One region of the Sulfitobacter sp. SBS6 genome, then DNA from elsewhere that is predicted to be linked to it. Evidence: riboswitches for the same ligand, from Rfam matches in the RefSeq annotation. Region 1 holds a riboswitch; each other region holds the start of a gene.

Region 1 (5,912 bases):
GAAGTCGTCGCAGCGCCCCCTGCCCCGGAACATCCCGAATCACGATGGCAGAAGAAAACCCCGACCGCTTGCGCCGCCGGGGTTTCGATTTTCACGTGAAGCAATTTAGCCGCGATATGTCAGACCGGCAAACAGACGGCCCTGATCGCGGTGGCGGCCCCCATGGACCGACCCTGCAACAGATGCCACACCGGCAATCAGCGACGCGGCGGCCAGCACAAAGGCGGTCAGGATACCGGCGTTACGCGCGGTTTGCGCAGCCTCAACCGCTGCTTCTTTCGCCTCTGCTGCGGCTTGTTCAGCCTCGGCCTTGGCAGCGGCTACAGCGTCTTCGACTTCCTGACGCGCTTCCTGTGCCTGGGTCACGATCTGGTCCACACGCTCTTTCGCCTGAGCCTGGGTCAGATCGGTGCGTGCGGCAACAGCGCCGGCAAGATAGGTCCGGTCTTCCTCGCTCACCTCACCCGTGCGGTAGATATTCGCGACGATGCTGGCGGTCTGCTCTGCCAATTGCTCGGGATCGGCTGTAAGCGGGTCGACCTGATTGGGGCGCAAAAGCTGGTTCGACAGGTAATCTGTCGGATCATTCTTGGCCTCATCCGGGATTGCAGCACCCGCCGCATCGGCCAGCCCGGAGGCAGCACCTCCCACGGCAGAGCCCGCAGCTTCGACGACCGTACCAGCCGCTTTGCCTGCACCCGCAGCAACATTGCCCGCGGTATTGGCTGCAAAGCTCAACGCGCTTGATAGCATCACGGCGGAGATCACAGAGCCGAGGCCCCAAACAACCAGACCGTTGATCCCGTCACGTGCAGTGACTTCATCATCCGTAGCGCTTTCGACGCGGCGGCGCATGCGGCCCGCGATATAACCACCGGCCAGATAGGAGGCGACGAGCGTGATCACCATCCACAGCGCGGTCAGCACCAGTTCAAGCGTCGATGAATTGTCAGTTCCGTCCAGCGTGATCGACGACAGGCCAAGTGCCGCGCCGAAGGTGGTCAGCAAGAGGCCGATCGCCACAGCGACAACAGTGCCCGCGAAAATTGCGGGCCAGTCGACATAGGATCCATCGGCAGTTTTTTCAGTAAGTGTCGTGTTCATGTAAATGCCTCCCCGGCGTTTGATTACGCCAAGCCGACCAGCGACAGCACCGCCATAACCACGACCACAAGACCAACGAGATAAATGATACCGCCCATTTTGAATACTTCCTCTTTGCGTGCCAGACGCGGGATGCACTGGCTTCACAAAGGCAACGTCAGGGAACCGGCATAGTTCCGCTGACCGCGCAAAATACTCGCATTGCGGGAGGTGGCAACGTGAGCGGGACGGGCAGTGACTAAGGGTCGCCCTGCCACGTACCATCAAAGATCATCTCGTCCACGGGGAGCCGTTTGCTCCAGCCTTTCACCTCAAGTTCGGGCGTCTGGTAAAGCTCGTCCACGTGGCCCAGACAGAGGTAGCCGACGATCTCTATCCGGTCGGGGATATTCAGCAGGTCACGCAGATCGGCATCGCGGAACACGCTGACCCAGCCCATCCCGATGCCCTCGGCGCGGGCGGCAAGCCAGAGGTTCTGGATCGCGCAGACGGTGCTGTAAAGATCCATGCTTTGATTATGGGTGCGCCCCAGCACGACCTTGCCGCCACGGCTGCGGTCACAGGTCACGCAGATATTGACCGGCGCCTTGCGGATACCTTCGAGCTTCAGCGACCTGTAGCTTGTCTGGCGGTCGCCCTCGAACATCTGGGCGGCTTCCTCGTTGGCGCGGTTGAAGGCTTGCCAGACCTGATCGCGTGCGGCCTGATCGCGGATGACGATGAAATTCCACGGCTGTGACAACCCGACGGACGGTGCGTGATGCGCGGCGGTCAGTATGCGGTGCAACACATCCTCGGCCAGTGGATCGGGTAAAAACTGATCGCGTACATCGCGGCGGGTAAAGATCGCCTTGTAGACGGCGTCGCGTTCAGCATCTGAAAAAGGCGCGGCGGGTGCCAGCGCAGAGGGTATCGGCATTGTTCAGTCCCCAACAATACGTTTAAGCGCCAATCCCGCTGTCCATGCGGGGCAAGCTGTACTGTCTGGCCGGTCTTCTGACTTAGGGTCGTCTGGTCCGCGCGCCTTCCCGGAATATTCCAGTGGCCTATGCGCAAACCATCCCCATTACAGCGTTGGGCACGTGCCGGAGTTTCACCAGCTTCCCGATTCTTCCGCGAGGCGGACACCAGACCCGGCCATTGGGCCACGGCTGTCCGCCCGGAACAAGCCCTAACGCGGGGGTCAGCCGCGTTTGGTTGCGAAAATCTTCTTCATCACGGCGTCGAACTCGTTCCACGAGATGACGGCCTTGTTGCCTGCATAGCCGTGATAATAGGACCGCCCGTTAGAGGTCGGGAAACCGGCCCAGATACGTGCGAGGTTTTCCATAAAGCGGTGGCGGCTGATCTTGCCCTTCTTGAAGGCGTTAAACCCCGCGTCGACCAAAAGGATATCCGCCAGCCCGTCCTGAACCGCCGAGGTAAAGCGGTCATTCTTGCTTAGCCCCGCCTGCCGCACCAGACTGCGCAGCGTGGATGGAATGAACTGGTATCGACCGATGGCATGCGGTTGGCCCGGCGTGCGGTCGATCCAGCGGTAGATTTCGCCGATGGTCATTTGCGTCGGACGCTGTGGCGGCAGCCGTTTGGCCCCGTATTGCACGGCGTCATAGCCCTTCGGACCCGCCTCGGCCCAAGCGATGAGGCTTTTGAGGTCCGCGGCCGTGCTGACCCCGCTGAGCTCTTGGAAAGACCGGCTGCGGCTGCTCACGGTTTTGGACCGGACCTGCGCTTTGGGCTGGACCTTATGGCGCAGCTTGATCTGACCCTGCCCTGCGGATTGCATGACGTTGAACGAGATGTCGCTTTGCATGGCAGAGCGCGCACCGGACAGGCTGAACCCTTCGGCGCTGACAGTGGTAGCGGCCAGAAGTGCCGCGGTTGCGATAATTGGTAGTGTGCAAGTAACTTTCATATCATCCCCCATGATGAAAAAATTTGTCATGGGACCATGGTGACCGCAGACGCCCGCGCTTTCATTTGCGCAAGCAGGTGGGTCGGGGCCATGGACGGATAGGACGGCATATCTTTTGGGATAGGGCGCTATCCCGCGGTGCGGTTGCCCCCTCCGTTCAGACGGGCTTGGGCGTTGAGGCACGCGGATCCGCCCCGGTGTTTCACCCGAATCCAAAGAGGGGATTCGCGGTAAACCACGGAAAAAACGCATAGCCCGCGACCCGCAAACGGGGCGTCAAGCCCGCATCCGGGGGCTAAGCCATGATATTCATTTACTTAATTCCCGCGCAGCGGTGGTCGTTTTGTCGGAGTTGCGCTATGATTAGTCGCAAATACATAAAATGGAGAGCATCTAATGACAGATGAAACGTCGCCGGGTATCCCGACACCCGACGGGGCCGCTGCCGTAATCGACACGGATTACGAGATCGGCCAAGACAACAAAGAAGGCAGCGTGGGGCCCTTCGGCTTCGACATTCACAACCCGGTCTTCGCGATCTCGGGTGTGTGTATTGTTGCCTTTGTATTCTATACACTCGCGCTGCCCGAACAGTCTGGCGCGCTGTTCACATGGCTGTTTTCGTCGGTGACAAAGGGCTTTGACTGGTTCTTTATCTCTGCCGGCAACATTTTTGTGCTGTTCTGCCTGTTCCTGATCGTCACGCCTTTGGGCCGTGTGCGTCTTGGCGGGGCCGAAGCAAGCCCCGACTATACCTACCTTGGATGGTTCTCGATGCTGTTCGCGGCGGGCATGGGCATCGGTCTGATGTTCTATGGCGTCTCTGAACCGCTATCGCATTTCTCGAGCTCCATGGGTGGCACAGCTGTTGGCGAAGACGGCCTGCGCACCGATTGGGCACCTTTGGGCGCGGCAGCGGGCGATCAGGCCGAAGCGGTGCGTTTGGGTATGGCGGCCACGATCTACCACTGGGGCCTGCACCCTTGGGCGATCTATGCCGTTGTTGGTCTGGCGCTGGCGCTGTTCAGCTATAACAAGGGTCTTCCCCTGACCATCCGCTCTGCCTTTTACCCGATCCTGGGGGAACGCGTCTGGGGCTGGCCCGGTCACGTGATCGACATTCTCGCCGTATTTGCAACGCTCTTTGGTCTGGCGACATCGCTTGGTCTGGGTGCCACGCAAGCCAACGCGGGCTTGAACGAGCTCTTTGGTCTGGCGGTTGGTCCAACAACTCAGGTTCTGCTGATCACCGGCATCACCGCGATTGCGACCGTATCCGTGCTGCGCGGCCTTGATGGCGGGGTCAAAGTCCTGTCAGAGATCAACATGGGTCTGGCGTTCTTGCTGCTGGCCTTCGTGCTGTTGGTCGGACCGACGCTGGCGATCCTGTCGACCTTCGGGTCATCGCTGCTGGCCTATGTGGAATATCTGCCAGGTCTGTCCAATCCGATCGGCCGTGAAGACGTCAACTTTATGCAGGGCTGGACATCGTTCTACTGGGCATGGTGGATCAGCTGGTCCCCTTTCGTCGGCATGTTCATCGCCCGCGTCAGCCGTGGCCGTTCCGTACGTGAGTTCCTGACCTGCGTCCTGCTGATCCCGAGCCTCGTTTGCGTCCTGTGGATGAGCGTCTTTGGTGGCATGGCAATCGATCAGGTGATCAGCGACGGCTACACCGCCGCGCAAGAGGCAGAGCTGCCACGCCAGCTGTTCGCCATGCTGGATGCGCTTCCGCTCGCCGGGATCACATCGCTGATCGGGATCGTCTTGGTCATCGTGTTCTTCGTGACCTCGTCTGACTCCGGCTCGCTGGTGATCGATACGATCACGGCAGGCGGCAAGGTCGACGCACCTGCGCCACAGCGCGTGTTCTGGTGCATCTTCGAAGGTGCCGTAGCGATCGTATTGCTGCTGTCTGCAGGCGGGCTAAAGTCGCTTCAGTCGATGGTTATCTCGACCGGATTGCCCTTTACTGTGGTGCTGCTGTTCCTGTGCTACGCAATCTTCCGCGGCCTGCGCGCCGAGATGAAGACGCAATAACGCAACCCGAACCGACGTTTGTGCTTTGCCGGTCAAAGCGCCTTATACCCCCCGCCGCCCCGTGCTGCGGGGGGTATTCTTTTGCACGACTCAGACAAACAAAAAGGCGCCCAAAGTATTCCGACTAAAACTGTCGGATTGACATACCCTATAATTTCAATCAGGTTTATGGAAACGTCTAGCCACCCCGCCTGTGATCACGGGGACGCCCGACACATATGATGTGAGGAGTCCCACGATGAGACCATTCCCCAGAACGCAGACTGCCGTTCACCGTCAGGACCAAGCCGCAGGGCTGCCTGATGATCGGTGCCGCGTGCAACGTTCCTTTTCCATGACCATTGATAGAGCAGCCCTATGACATTTCATGCCCCCCCAAAGACCCAAGCCCCGATGAACGCGCTGCCGACCTACTCTGCCCGCGACCTGACCGAAGGCGGAGATCTGGCCCAAATCGTGCTGGATACCCAGACCTACACCTTGCGAATCACACGCGCTGGCAAATTGATCCTGACCAAATGAATGACGCACATCAGCACCCCGGCGGTGCCCCGGTAGGGTTCATCACAGAGCTGGACAGCCTTCAGGCCGCGTCGGTCATCTATTTGCGGATGTGGTGTGACGGGCCTGATGCACAGGAAAAAGTCAGCAGTGATTTTGCCAGCGTCCTCGGCCACACCAACGGGAGCAAGGCGCTCGCTACGTTTGAACAGCTATGCTCGCTTTGTGCACGGTTCGGGCGGCGGCCTTTGATGCGCCATTCGGTCACGTGCAAATGTCTGGGATCGGACGAATCCTGCTTTGCGAACTTCATCGCGACAGCCACGGACGGACAGCGCGAAGACGCGATGCT
Region 2 (5,912 bases), on a different contig from region 1:
CAGCGTCAACCTCGCCCGGGAAGAGGCCGTGGTGCAGTCGCTTACCGCAGAGCCGGATGCCGCCATTGTGCAGGCTGCGCAAGCCGCGGGCTACCCCGCCACCCCTGTGACGGACACCGCATCTTCCCCCGCGCCGGACCGCAAGGTTGAAGAAGCCGCGCATCTTAAACGTATGACGCTGCTCGCCGCGGCGCTGACCCTGCCGGTGTTTGTGCTCGAGATGGGCGGCCATATGATCCCCGCGTTCCACCATTGGGTGATGTCGACGCTGGGGCAGCAGCTGAGCTGGTCGATCCAGTTCGTACTGACCACCATCGTTCTGGCATGGCCCGGGCGGCGCTTTTTTGTCACCGGCGTGCCAGCGCTGTTGAAACGCACGCCTGACATGAACTCTCTGGTGTTTCTGGGGGCCACGGCGGCATGGGGCTTTTCCACCGTGGCGCTGTTCTTGCCACAGTTGCTGCCCGCCGGTGCGCAAGCGGTCTATTTCGAAGCCGCCGCGATGATCGTCACGCTGATCCTGCTGGGGCGCACGCTAGAGGCGCGGGCCAAGGGCCAGACCGGGCAAGCGATCCGCAAGCTGGTCGGGCTGCGCCCCAAAACCGCGCGGGTAGAGCGGGACGGTAACGTGTCAGAGGTTGCGATCGACGCGATCACCGTCGGCGATCTGATCCATGCGCGCCCCGGTGAAAAGATCGCGGTCGACGGGACCGTGACACGTGGCAGTTCCTATGTCGATGAAAGCATGATCACCGGCGAACCCGTGCCCGTCGAAAAACTGCCCGACACGCGTGTGGTCGGGGGGACGGTGAATGGCACCGGCGCGCTGGTCTACCGCGCGACCCATGTGGGCGCGGACACGACCCTGTCGCAGATCGTGCGCATGGTCGAGGACGCCCAAGGCGCCAAGCTGCCGGTGCAGGATATGGTTAACCGCATCACCATGTGGTTCGTGCCCGTCGTCATGGCGATTGCCGCGGCCACCTTCCTTGTCTGGCTGGCGTTCGGGCCGCAGCCGTCCTTGGGGCACGCTCTGGTGGCAAGCGTCGCGGTGCTGATCATCGCCTGCCCCTGTGCGATGGGGCTGGCCACGCCGACCTCTATCATGGTGGGCACAGGGCGAGGGGCCGAGATGGGCGTGCTGTTCCGCAAGGGGGACGCGCTGCAGGTCTTGGCCGAGGTCGATACCATCGCGCTTGATAAAACCGGCACGCTGACCGCCGGGCGGCCCGAGGTGACGGATCTGGATGTCTTCAACGGCTGGTCGCAGGCCGATGCGTTGCGGCTCGTTGCGTCGGTCGAGGCGCAGTCAGAGCATCCGATTGCCAGCGCCATCCTGCGCCATGCCGAAACACAGGGGCTGTCGCTGGCAGCGGTAACCTCTTTTGCCTCGCAAACCGGCCACGGTGTACGCGCCGAAGTCGAAAGGCATCGCGTGCTTGTCGGGGCGGACCGTTTCATGCAGGCCGAAGGGGTCTCTCTCGCCGCGGCAGAGGGGCGGTCGGCAGCATGGGGGGCAGAGGGCAAGACACCGCTTTTCGCCGCCGTGGATGGGGCGCTTGTCGCGATGATCGGCGTCGCCGACCCGATCAAGGAAACGACGCCCCAAGCGTTGGAGGCACTGCACGAAGCGGGGCTGAAAATCGCCATGATCACCGGTGACAACAAGGCCACGGCGCAGGCGATTGCCGACCGTTTGGGGATCGATACCGTGGTCGCCGAAGTGCTGCCCGACGGCAAGGTCGCCGCGCTGGAGGACCTGCAACAGGCGGGCCACAAGGTCGCCTTTGTCGGGGACGGGATCAATGATGCGCCCGCGCTGGCGGGGGTCGACGTGGGTATCGCCATCGGTACCGGAACGGATGTCGCTATCGAAGCGGCCGACGTGGTGCTGATGTCGGGCGATTTGCAAGGGGTGGTGAACGCCCTGCACATCAGCCAGCACACCATGCGCAATATCCGGCAGAACCTCTTCTGGGCCTTTGGCTATAACGCGCTGCTGATCCCCGTTGCAGCCGGTGTGCTCTATCCGCTGTTCGGCGTGCTGCTGTCGCCCGTGCTTGCCGCCGCCGCCATGGCGTTGTCGAGCGTCTTTGTCCTGTTCAACGCCCTGCGCCTGCGGTGGATCGCCGCCGCAGCAACCGCCTAATTCAACGAAAGGAGACGTCCATGAACATCGGTGACGTGTCGAAAAGCGCAGGTCTGCCTGCCAAGACCATCCGCTACTACGAAGACATCGGTCTGATCACGCCCGCGCGTGACACCAACGGGTATCGCAGCTTTTGCGACAGCGACGTGCATAAGCTGACGTTTCTGGGCCGTGCGCGGGCCTTGGGCTTCACGATCGAGAATTGCCGCGACCTGCTGGCGCTTTGGGATGATCAGGATCGCGCCAGCGCCGATGTCCGTGCCATCGCCCAGCAACATCTGGCGCAGATCGAAAGCAAGATCGCGGACCTGCAAGATATTCGTCAGACCTTGACCCATCTGGTGCATGAATGCGCTGGCGATGACCGCCCCGATTGCCCGATTTTGCAACGGCTTGAAAAGCTGTAGTGCGCGTTTCTACCGGCGCAGCAGGTAGATATCCATGATCCAGCCATGGGCGGCGCGTGCCTCTGCCCGTGTGGCGATGATGCGGTCGCAGACCTGATCCAGCGGGCCTGCGATGCGACGCTCGTTCGGCATGCCGGCATAGGCGGTCCACCAGATGTGTATGTCGCTGTGCTGCCGCAACACCTCGAAGGCGCAGGTGCCGTCCAGCATGACGGCAATCGTATCCACACCCTGCGGCCAGCCATGATCGCGCAGCTGCCGACCGGTGGTGATCGTGACGGGATTACCGATGGTGTTCAGCGGGATCGCATGGCCCGCCGTCAGTACCTGAAGCGAGGTAATCCCCGGCACGACATCGACGGTGAGTGTGACGGCCTTTTGCAACCGCTCCGCAATGCGCAGGGTGCTGTCATACAGCGATGGATCCCCCCAGACGAGGAAACCGACACGGCCGCCTTGGGGCAGGGTGCGCTGCATCTCGGCCAGCCAGACCTGTGCAATGGCATCATGCCAATCGTGGACGCCCGCGTGATAATCAGGGTTGGCGGCGTCGCGTTTGGGCAGGGTGAATTCGTGAATTTCAGGCCCGTCCGACCGCAGCACCTGGGCGCAAATCTCGTGCCGCAGGCCAGCCAGATCATCCTTGCCCGCGCCCTTGGACGGGATCAGGATCACATCGCAGGCATTCAGCGCGTCGATGGCTTGTAATGTCAGGTGTTTGGGATTGCCGGACCCGATGCCGATCAGTGAAAGCGTAAACATCTTGAGGCTCCGGCAGGGGGTGACGCGGCCCGCAGAGCAGGGGGCCGCGTCGGGTCTTGGATTATTCAGCGGCAGTCTGTGTCAGACGTTTGGTGAACAGCGCGCTGCCCGCGAAATCGCGCAGGGTTTTCGCGGCGGCGAGCACGGCCAGATCCACCAGAGGCTCGATCAGGATGACCATCATATAGGCCCCGCCAAAGCTGGCCACAGCGGCGATGTTGCTGGCGGCAAAGCCCTGACCGTAGATGGCCCAGAAGGCGACCCAGCCCACAACGCCCGCCTGAAACGCGGTCGACAGCTTGAGCGCTTGAACATAGGTCAGATCAACATAGGCGGTGTTGGGCGCGATGATGCGTTTGGCCAGCGCCGAGACCATGAACAAAGGCACCAGCAGCGTGGTGACGTTCATCGTGTATTGCGGCAGGTCGATGGGGGCAAAGAACACGCCCTGCGCCAGCAGACCAAGCGCAAGACCCGCAGCCGCAGGGGCCACGCCGAACAGCAGGAACAGGGTCGACCCGAGTATCAGGTGCACTTCGCTCACGCCCACGGGGAAATGCGGGAAGACCTGAAAAAAGACAAAGGTCAGCGCGGTGGCCACCATGGCCCCGCCCGCAAAAGGCACGACGCCTTTCTCACGGACAGAGTCCATTGCGGTTTTCGCGGTATAGGCCGCAGCACCGGCGGCGGTGCCATAGGACAGGACCAGCTTGGCGCCGGTCACGACTTCGGGTTCGATATGCATATTCAGGTCTCCTTACCGTCTTCCCCGACGGCATAATGTGAAAGCCGCCCCGGGGGGCAGCCAGTTGGATCGGGGATCATCCCCATGACGGCAGGTCTCCTGACTTTGTGCGTCCATGCGTGCCGCGCCTTCCCAGGCGGTCTGGCCCAGTGGCAATGCGGGTTGCTCTTCACTTACAGGTGCGGGGGCAGTTCCGGATTTGGCACCTTAGCTTTGGCACCGCACCGTATTCCCTTTTCACCCCGATTGCCCGAAGGCGCACGGGGAACCGTCCGGAATAGGTGGTCATTTTCGGGCCGGTTTTGTCAAGTCATCTATTCGGTCAACGGCCCGTAAAGGATCAGCGCAGGCGCTGACGTTGCGGGATCCAGCGGCAGATGGGCAAGGCTTTCAACCGTGTGGCGGCTCAGCTTTTGATCGGGGGTCGATACCGCCTCTGCCAGCAGGGCAGGGGTCGAGGGGGGCAAGCCCGCCTCGATCAGCCGCGCGGCGAAACCAGCAAAAGTGCGGCGTCCCATGTAGACGACCGTGGTCGCCGTAGGATCGGCCAGCGCCGCCATGTTCAGATCTTCGGGCAAGGCCCCCGATTCGCCGTGGCCGGTGATGAATTGCACCCGCCGCGCGGTCAGCCGCCGGGTCAGCGGAATCATCGCCGCCGCCGCCGCCGAAGACGCCGCCGTCACACCGGGGATGATCTCGAAGGCGACGCCTGCCGCTTTCAGCGCGGTCAGCTCTTCTTCAAGCCGGCCAAACACGCCCGCGTCCCCGCTTTTGAGCCGCACCACCCGCGCGCCGGTCAATGCGTGTTCGACCAGCAGGCGGCTCACGTGATCCTGCTTCGGAGACAGCCGTCCGGCGCGTTTGCCCACCCCGATCAGATCCGCCTCGGGCGAGACATGTTCAAGGATCGGACCCGCCGACAGATCGTCGAACAGCACGACTTCGGCCTCTTGCAACCGCTTTACCGCCTTCACGGTCAGCAGCTCGGGATCACCCGGACCGGAGGAGACGAAAGAGACAAAACCGCTCATGACGCCCCCGCGATCAGGTGAAAGAAGGTGCCCGTCGCATGGCCGCGGCGCGAGCCTGTCTCGGGCACTTCGGCCCCATTGGCATCGACCACCCGCGCCAGCGGCGTGTCTGGTTGCGACAGGATGGTAGAATAGTGGAATTCATGCCCGCGCAACCGCGCGCCCGCGTCATAGCCGGGGCCGGGTTCGTTCAGCGTGGCAAGCCGGTAGCCCAGATGCATCTTGCGCTTCTCATAGCTGGTTTCCAGCCCCAGCAGCCCCGCCATCTGATGCCGCACGCCTTCCTTGTCGACCAACCCGGCCCCCATCGCCATATAGCCCCCGCATTCCCCATGCACCGGGCGCGTCGTGGCGAATTGTTGCAGGCTGTCGCGGAACTGCGCGGCAGCGGCAAGGCGTCCGGCATGCAGCTCGGGATAGCCGCCGGGCAACCAGCAGATGTCGGCGCTGTCGTCCGGTGCCTCATCCGCCAGCGGCGAGAAGGGCAACACCTGCGCACCCGCGGCGATCCAGTGGTCCAGCAAATGCGGATAGATGAACGAAAACGCGGCGTCTTTGGCCAAAGCGATCCGTTGACCGGGGGGCGGGGGCAGCACATCTGGCCCGTCGGGAATACTGCGCCCTTGGGCGGCAGAGACGAACAGATCAAGGTCGATATGCTGCGCGATGAAATCACCTGCCGCATCCAGCAGCTTCATCAGCTCGGGCTGCTCCTCGGCCTGCACCAGACCCAAGTGGCGTTCCGGCAGCGTGACCGATCCCTGTCGGGGCAGCGCGCCCAGAACGGGGATGCCGACCTGCTCCATCCCCAGACGCAG
Region 3 (5,912 bases), on a different contig from region 1:
ATTTGTGCTCGACCTGCCGCGTGATGCCTACGCTGCGCAGACGCACCCGATGCAAAGCCATATCAACGTGGGCACGGGCTGCGACATCAGCATCGCGGCGCTGGCGCAGATGGTGGCGGAGGTGACGGGGTTCAAAGGGCGGCTGGTGTTCGACACGTCGAAGCCAGACGGGACGATGCGCAAGCTGATGGATGTCTCGCGTTTGGCGGATATGGGCTGGCGCGCGCGGATCGATCTGAAAGACGGGCTGCGGGAGACGTATGACTGGTTTTTGCGACAGGATCACCTGCGCAGCTAAATCTCTCGCATTTGATTAATCACTCGTTAGAATTTTTCGGATTAACTGCCTCTCATGATGCACGCTATTCTCCTTTGCGGCGGGTCGGGCACACGTCTTTGGCCCCTGTCGCGCAAATGCTACCCCAAACAGTTTGCCAAGCTGATGGGGGATGAAAGCCTGTTCCAGATTTCGGCTAAGCGTCTGACCGGCCCCGGTTTCGCCCCTCCGATTGTGGTGACGGGCGACCCGTTCCGGTTCATCGTGACCGAACAACTGGCGCAGGTAGAACGGGCGGCGCAGGCGATCCTGATTGAACCGGAGGGGCGCAATACCGCCCCTGCGATCCTTGCCGCGGCGCTGTATATTGCGCGCAGTGACGCGCAAGCGCTGATGCTGGTCGCGCCGTCGGATCATGTGATCCCCGACTGCGACGCTTTTGCCCAGACCGTGCAAGCCGCGGTGCCGCGCGCGCAGGCCGGTGATCTGGTGACCTTTGGCATCACGCCTACGCGGGCCGAAACGGGTTATGGCTATCTTGAGCTGGCCGAGGGGGCGAATGCGAGCGCTCAAACCCCGCAACCCCTTGCGCGCTTTGTCGAAAAGCCGGATCGCGCACAGGCGCAGGGGATGTTGCAGGCGGGGAATTTTCTGTGGAATGCCGGGATCTTCCTGTTCACCGCGCAGACGATAATTGCGGCCTATCAGACCCACGCGCCCGAGATGCTTCGCGCGGTGCGCGCATCGCTTGACGGGGCGACCTCTGATCTGGGGCTGACCCGTCTCGCACCCGAGGCTTGGGGGCAAGCCGATGATATCTCTATCGATTATGCTATCATGGAGAAGGCGGATAACCTCGCGGTGATGCCGTTCGCCGCCGGATGGTCCGATCTGGGCGGTTGGGATGCGGTCTGGCTGGAAAGCGGGCCTGACGCGGCGGGGAATGTCTGTTCGGACAATGCCACCGCGATTGACTGTGCGGGCACGCTGCTGCGATCGGAAACCGACGGGTTGCAGCTGGTCGGCATCGGGCTGGACAATATCATCGCCGTCGCCATGGGGGACGCGGTGCTGGTGGCGGATAAATCGCAAGCGCAGCGGGTGAAGGAAGCGGTTGATGCGCTTAAGCAACGGGATGCCAGCCAAGCGGTCCAACTGCCGCGCGATTACCGCCCGTGGGGCTGGTATGAAAGCCTTGTGATCGGCGGGCGGTTTCAGGTGAAACGCATCGTGGTGAACCCCGGTGCAGCCCTGAGCTTGCAAAGCCATCACCACCGGTCGGAACATTGGATCGTGGTCGAAGGCACCGCGAAAGTAACTGTGGACGACACCGTGAAACTGATCAGCGAGAACCAGTCAGTCTACATCCCGCTCGGGTCCGTGCACCGGATGGAGAACCCAGGAAAACTGCCCATGGTTCTGATCGAGGTGCAGACCGGCAGCTATTTTGGCGAAGATGATATTATCCGCTACGAGGATGTCTATGCGCGGGGGTAAGGCTTCGTCTGCCTTGGCAACGAAAAAAGCGCCCCCCTCTAGGGGCGCTTTCGCTGTTTCAGGCTTTGCGTCGGATCAGCTGCGCGACAGGACGCTGGCGGGGCGCGCTTTGGCCAGACCGCTGGTGATAAACCCTGCAAGCACTGCTTTGATCAGGTCGCCGGGAATGAACACGGTCACCAGCGCGGCGGATTCCAGCAGCGATTTATCCAGCGCGATCGACAGGCCGATGATCCCGAAGATATAAAGCACGACGATCCCGCCGATGACCGAAGCAACCGCCGCAACGATGGTCAGCGAGGGCCCGTACCATTTTTCGACGATCAGGCCGGTGACGAAAGCCGCCACGGGGAAGCCGATCAGGAAGCCCGAGGACGGCAGCATGAAGGCACCCAGCCCACCGTTGCCACCGGCCAGAAGCGGCAGCCCCAAAGCGACCAGCAGCAAGAAGAGCAGCACGGCCAGCGCGCCGCGTTTGGCCCCCAGCACGGTCCCGCAAAGCATGATGCCCAAGCTTTGCGCCGTGATTGGCACGCCGAAGCCAAGCGAGAATTTCGGGATCAACGCAAGTGCTGCAATCAGGGCAGCGAACAGCGCAACGAGGGTCAGGTTACGTTCCATAACAAAGGGTCCTTTGCGTAAATTTGACGGCATGTATCCCCGCGATCACAAAATTAAGCAAGCGTCGTGATCGTGACCAAAGGTCAGCGCGGGTGTTATGCAACCGGTGCGGCACAGGCCAGCAGGGCGGACACGTCCAGATGGGTTTCCATATGGTCGGCCAGCGCGTCGAGCGTATCTTCCACGGTCTGACTGTAGGAGGTCGGCCCGGCCCTCAGCCCCAGTTGCGCCAACCAGGCACTGCGGAAACTGTCGTTGGTAAAGAGCCCGTGCAGATAGGTGCCGGTGATCTTGCCATCGCGCGACCCTGCCCCGTCGGGGATGCCGTTGATATGCGCAAAGGGCGTGGCGCAATCGGCCCCCACCGTCTGTCCGATGTGGATTTCATAGCCGTCGATCTGCGTGCCCGTTGCGGCATGGTCGGCGGTGACGCGGGTCAGGGTCTTATCCGGGGCCATACGGGTTTCGACATCCAGCAGGCCCAGCCCCTCTTCGCGGCCCGCAGGTCCCTCGAAGCCCTGCGGATCCTCGATAAACCGGCCCAGCATCTGGTAGCCGCCGCAGATTCCCAGCACCGCGCCGCCGCGCCGCACATGGGCATAAAGGTCGATGTCCCAGCCTTGGGCGCGCAGGAAAGCCAGATCGCCGCGGGTGGATTTCGTGCCCGGCAGGATCACCAGATCGGCGTCGGCGGGCAACGGCGTGCCGGGAGGGACCATGGTCAGCCGCACCGAGGGCTCTGCCGCCAGCGGGTCGAGGTCGTCGAAGTTCGAGATGCGCGAGAGCATGGGGCAGACGATGTGGAACCCCCCGTCAGAGGGCGCGCGCGACAGGTCCACCGCGTCTTCGGCGGGCAGCAGGTGCGCGTTGGCAAACCACGGCAATGTGCCGAACCCCGTCCAGCCGGTGCGGCGTTCAATCTCGCGGTAGCCGTCGTCAAAAAGGCTGACATCGCCGCGGAACTTGTTGACCAGAAAGCCGGTGATCATCGCCGCGTCCTGCGGGTCCATCACCACTTGGGTGCCGACGATCTGGGCGATGACGCCACCACGGTTGATGTCTCCGGCCAATACAACGGGTACACCTGCGGCGCGAGCAAAGCCCATATTGGCAAGGTCGTTCTGGCGCAGGTTCACCTCTGCCGGGCTGCCGGCGCCTTCGACGATGATCAGATCGGCGCTTTGCCCGAGGATTCCGAAGCTTTGAAGCACGGGGGTCATCAGCCCTGCGCGGGCCTTGCTGAAGTCACGCGCTTGCAGGGTGCTATGGCGCTGCCCCTGCACGATCACCTGCGACCCGCTGTCGGTTTCGGGCTTCAGCAGGATGGGGTTCATATGCACCGACAGGGGCCGCCCGCAGGCAATCGCTTGCAGAGCTTGGGCGCGGCCGATCTCTCCGCCGTCCTCGGTGACGGCGGCGTTGTTCGACATGTTCTGCGGCTTGAACGGTGCGACGGAAAGCCCCCGACGCGTGGCCGCGCGGCACAGGCCCGCCACCAGCATGGATTTCCCCACATTCGATCCGGTGCCCTGGATCATGATGGCGCGGGTGGGCATGGCGGGACCTCGTGTTTTTTGTGCAGCCCTTGGTGTCAGCCTGCGGTGATCCCGTCAAGCATCCGCGGGTGCCCCCTGCGCATTGGTCGCCCGCGGGAAAATCGGCGCAAAGCGGGTTTGGCCCCTGCGTTATGACAGGCGCAGCTTGACAGGGGCGGGCAAATGACCAATGCAGGGCGTATGTTGGTTCCTGTCCCAGACAGGCGAAGAGGGAACGCGATACGCATTGATCCAGCCTTGGGTCAGCGCCAAGCGCAGCCGCCCCCGCGACCGTGACCGGAGAGAGCTTTCAACCACTGGCCCGCAGGCTGGGAAGGTGAAGGTTCGCAAGGCAAGCTGCCTTAGATCCGCAAGCCGGGAGACCTGCCAGCATAGTTTGTAACGGGCGAACGGGGTGTTTCGCGACTGGCCTAGAACGCTGTTCGCATGTCGTTCGCTGCTGGCGATCCCCCTTGGCCCATCGACGTATGAGGCAAGATATGACCACCACGGATCAACCGGTCACCGTCACCATCTGCACCACCTGTCGCGCAGGTCAGATCACCGCCGAGGACGCGCCGCGCCCTGGGCAACAGCTGTTTGACGCGCTGTCGGGGCATCTGCCCGACGGTGTGCACCTGCGCGGAGCCGAATGTCTGTCGGCCTGTTCGCGGGGCTGTTCGATGGTCCTGTCGGGTGGCCCGTCGCGCTGGACTTATGTGTACGGCGATCTCGACACGGACGCGCATTTGTCCGATATCGTGAAGGGCGTCACTGCCTATGGCCAGACCTCTGATGGCGTGGTGCCCTGGCGCGAACGCCCCGTGGTCTTCCGCAAACAATCCATCGCCCGCATTCCCCCACAGGAGCCTACCGAATGACCAACCTTACCAAAATTCCCGTTACCGTGATCACCGGCTTTCTGGGCGCTGGCAAAACCACCTTTATCCGTCACCTGATGGAGAACGCGGGCTCCAAGCGTCTGGCCGTGCTGGTCAATGAATTCGGCACCGCCGGTGTGGATGGCGACATCCTGAAATCCTGCGCGATTGACAATTGCCCCGCCGAGAACATCGTCGAGCTGGCAAACGGCTGTATCTGCTGCACCGTGGCCGATGACTTTATCCCCACCATCGAAGCGCTGATGGCCCTGCCTGAAACGCCTGATCATATCCTGATCGAGACGTCGGGGCTGGCGCTGCCCAAACCCTTGCTCAAGGCGTTTGACTGGCCAGCGATCCGGTCGCGCATCACCGTGGACGGCGTGATTACGCTTGCCGATGCCGAAGCCGTGGTCAGCGGGCAGTTCGCCCCCGATCTGGAGGCCGTGGCCGCGCAGCGCGATGCCGATGACAGTCTGGACCACGAAACGCCTTTGTCCGAAGTCTTTGAGGACCAGATCGCCTGCGCCGACATCGTGCTGCTGTCCAAGGCCGATCTGGCGGGCCCCGACGGCGTCGAGGCTGCGCGCAAGGTGATCGAGGCGCATGCGCCGCGCAAGCTGCCGATCATTCCGATGACCGAAGGCGTGATCGACCCGCGCGTTGTACTGGGTCTGGAAGCTGCCGCCGAAGATGACATCGACGCGCGCCCCAGCCACCACGACGGGCATGACGATCACGAACATGACGACTTTGAAAGCGTTGTGATCGACATGGGCGAAGTCGCCGATGTCGCCACGCTTGAGGCCGCCGTGTTGCGCTTGGCGCGCGAGCAGAAAATCCTGCGCGTCAAAGGCTATATCGCTGTTCAGGACAAACCGATGCGTCTGCTTGTGCAGGCCGTGGGCGAACGCGTGCGCAGCCAGTTCGACCGCCCTTGGGGGGACATGCCGCGCCGCAGCCAGCTGGTTGTGATCGCAGAGCATGATCACGTGAACGAAGCCGCGATCCGCGCGGTGCTGGAGGGCTAAGCCGCCATGCATGTCGTCTTTCGCGAAAGCCACGGACTGGACCAAAGCGATCTGCCCCAAGACCTGGGGC

Evidence for each region. A riboswitch is a leader RNA that binds a small molecule or an ion and turns the genes downstream of it on or off. The one in region 1 is predicted to bind cobalamin.
Region 2: it holds a riboswitch for cobalamin, as region 1 does, so the genes downstream of both, ACNQ62_RS12815 (energy-coupling factor ABC transporter permease) here and bluB (5,6-dimethylbenzimidazole synthase) in region 1, are expected to answer to the same signal.
Region 3: it holds a riboswitch for cobalamin, as region 1 does, so the genes downstream of both, ACNQ62_RS12750 (DUF1636 family protein) here and bluB (5,6-dimethylbenzimidazole synthase) in region 1, are expected to answer to the same signal.

Annotation. Positions count from the first base shown of each region.
Region 1 is NZ_JBLWBA010000005.1:1,130,510-1,136,421, forward strand. Features, by position in the region: gene ACNQ62_RS08820 (hypothetical protein) at 106-1,104, opposite strand; gene bluB (5,6-dimethylbenzimidazole synthase) at 1,343-2,023, opposite strand; cobalamin riboswitch at 2,073-2,251, opposite strand; gene ACNQ62_RS08830 (hypothetical protein) at 2,288-3,049, opposite strand; gene ACNQ62_RS08835 (BCCT family transporter) at 3,416-5,059, shown strand; gene hemP (hemin uptake protein HemP) at 5,417-5,581, shown strand; gene ACNQ62_RS08845 (hypothetical protein) at 5,578-5,912, shown strand, end outside.
Region 2 is NZ_JBLWBA010000006.1:771,464-777,375, reverse strand. Features, by position in the region: gene ACNQ62_RS12830 (heavy metal translocating P-type ATPase) at 1-2,149, shown strand, start outside; gene cueR (Cu(I)-responsive transcriptional regulator) at 2,170-2,556, shown strand; gene cobF (precorrin-6A synthase (deacetylating)) at 2,566-3,318, opposite strand; gene ACNQ62_RS12815 (energy-coupling factor ABC transporter permease) at 3,380-4,063, opposite strand; cobalamin riboswitch at 4,135-4,351, opposite strand; gene cobA (uroporphyrinogen-III C-methyltransferase) at 4,378-5,094, opposite strand; gene ACNQ62_RS12805 (cobyrinate a,c-diamide synthase) at 5,091-5,912, opposite strand, start outside.
Region 3 is NZ_JBLWBA010000006.1:755,575-761,486, forward strand. Features, by position in the region: gene fcl (GDP-L-fucose synthase) at 1-298, shown strand, start outside; gene ACNQ62_RS12735 (mannose-1-phosphate guanylyltransferase/mannose-6-phosphate isomerase) at 353-1,774, shown strand; gene ACNQ62_RS12740 (biotin transporter BioY) at 1,850-2,395, opposite strand; gene ACNQ62_RS12745 (cobyric acid synthase) at 2,491-3,951, opposite strand; cobalamin riboswitch at 4,119-4,337, shown strand; gene ACNQ62_RS12750 (DUF1636 family protein) at 4,431-4,811, shown strand; gene cobW (cobalamin biosynthesis protein CobW) at 4,808-5,842, shown strand; gene cobN (cobaltochelatase subunit CobN) at 5,849-5,912, shown strand, end outside.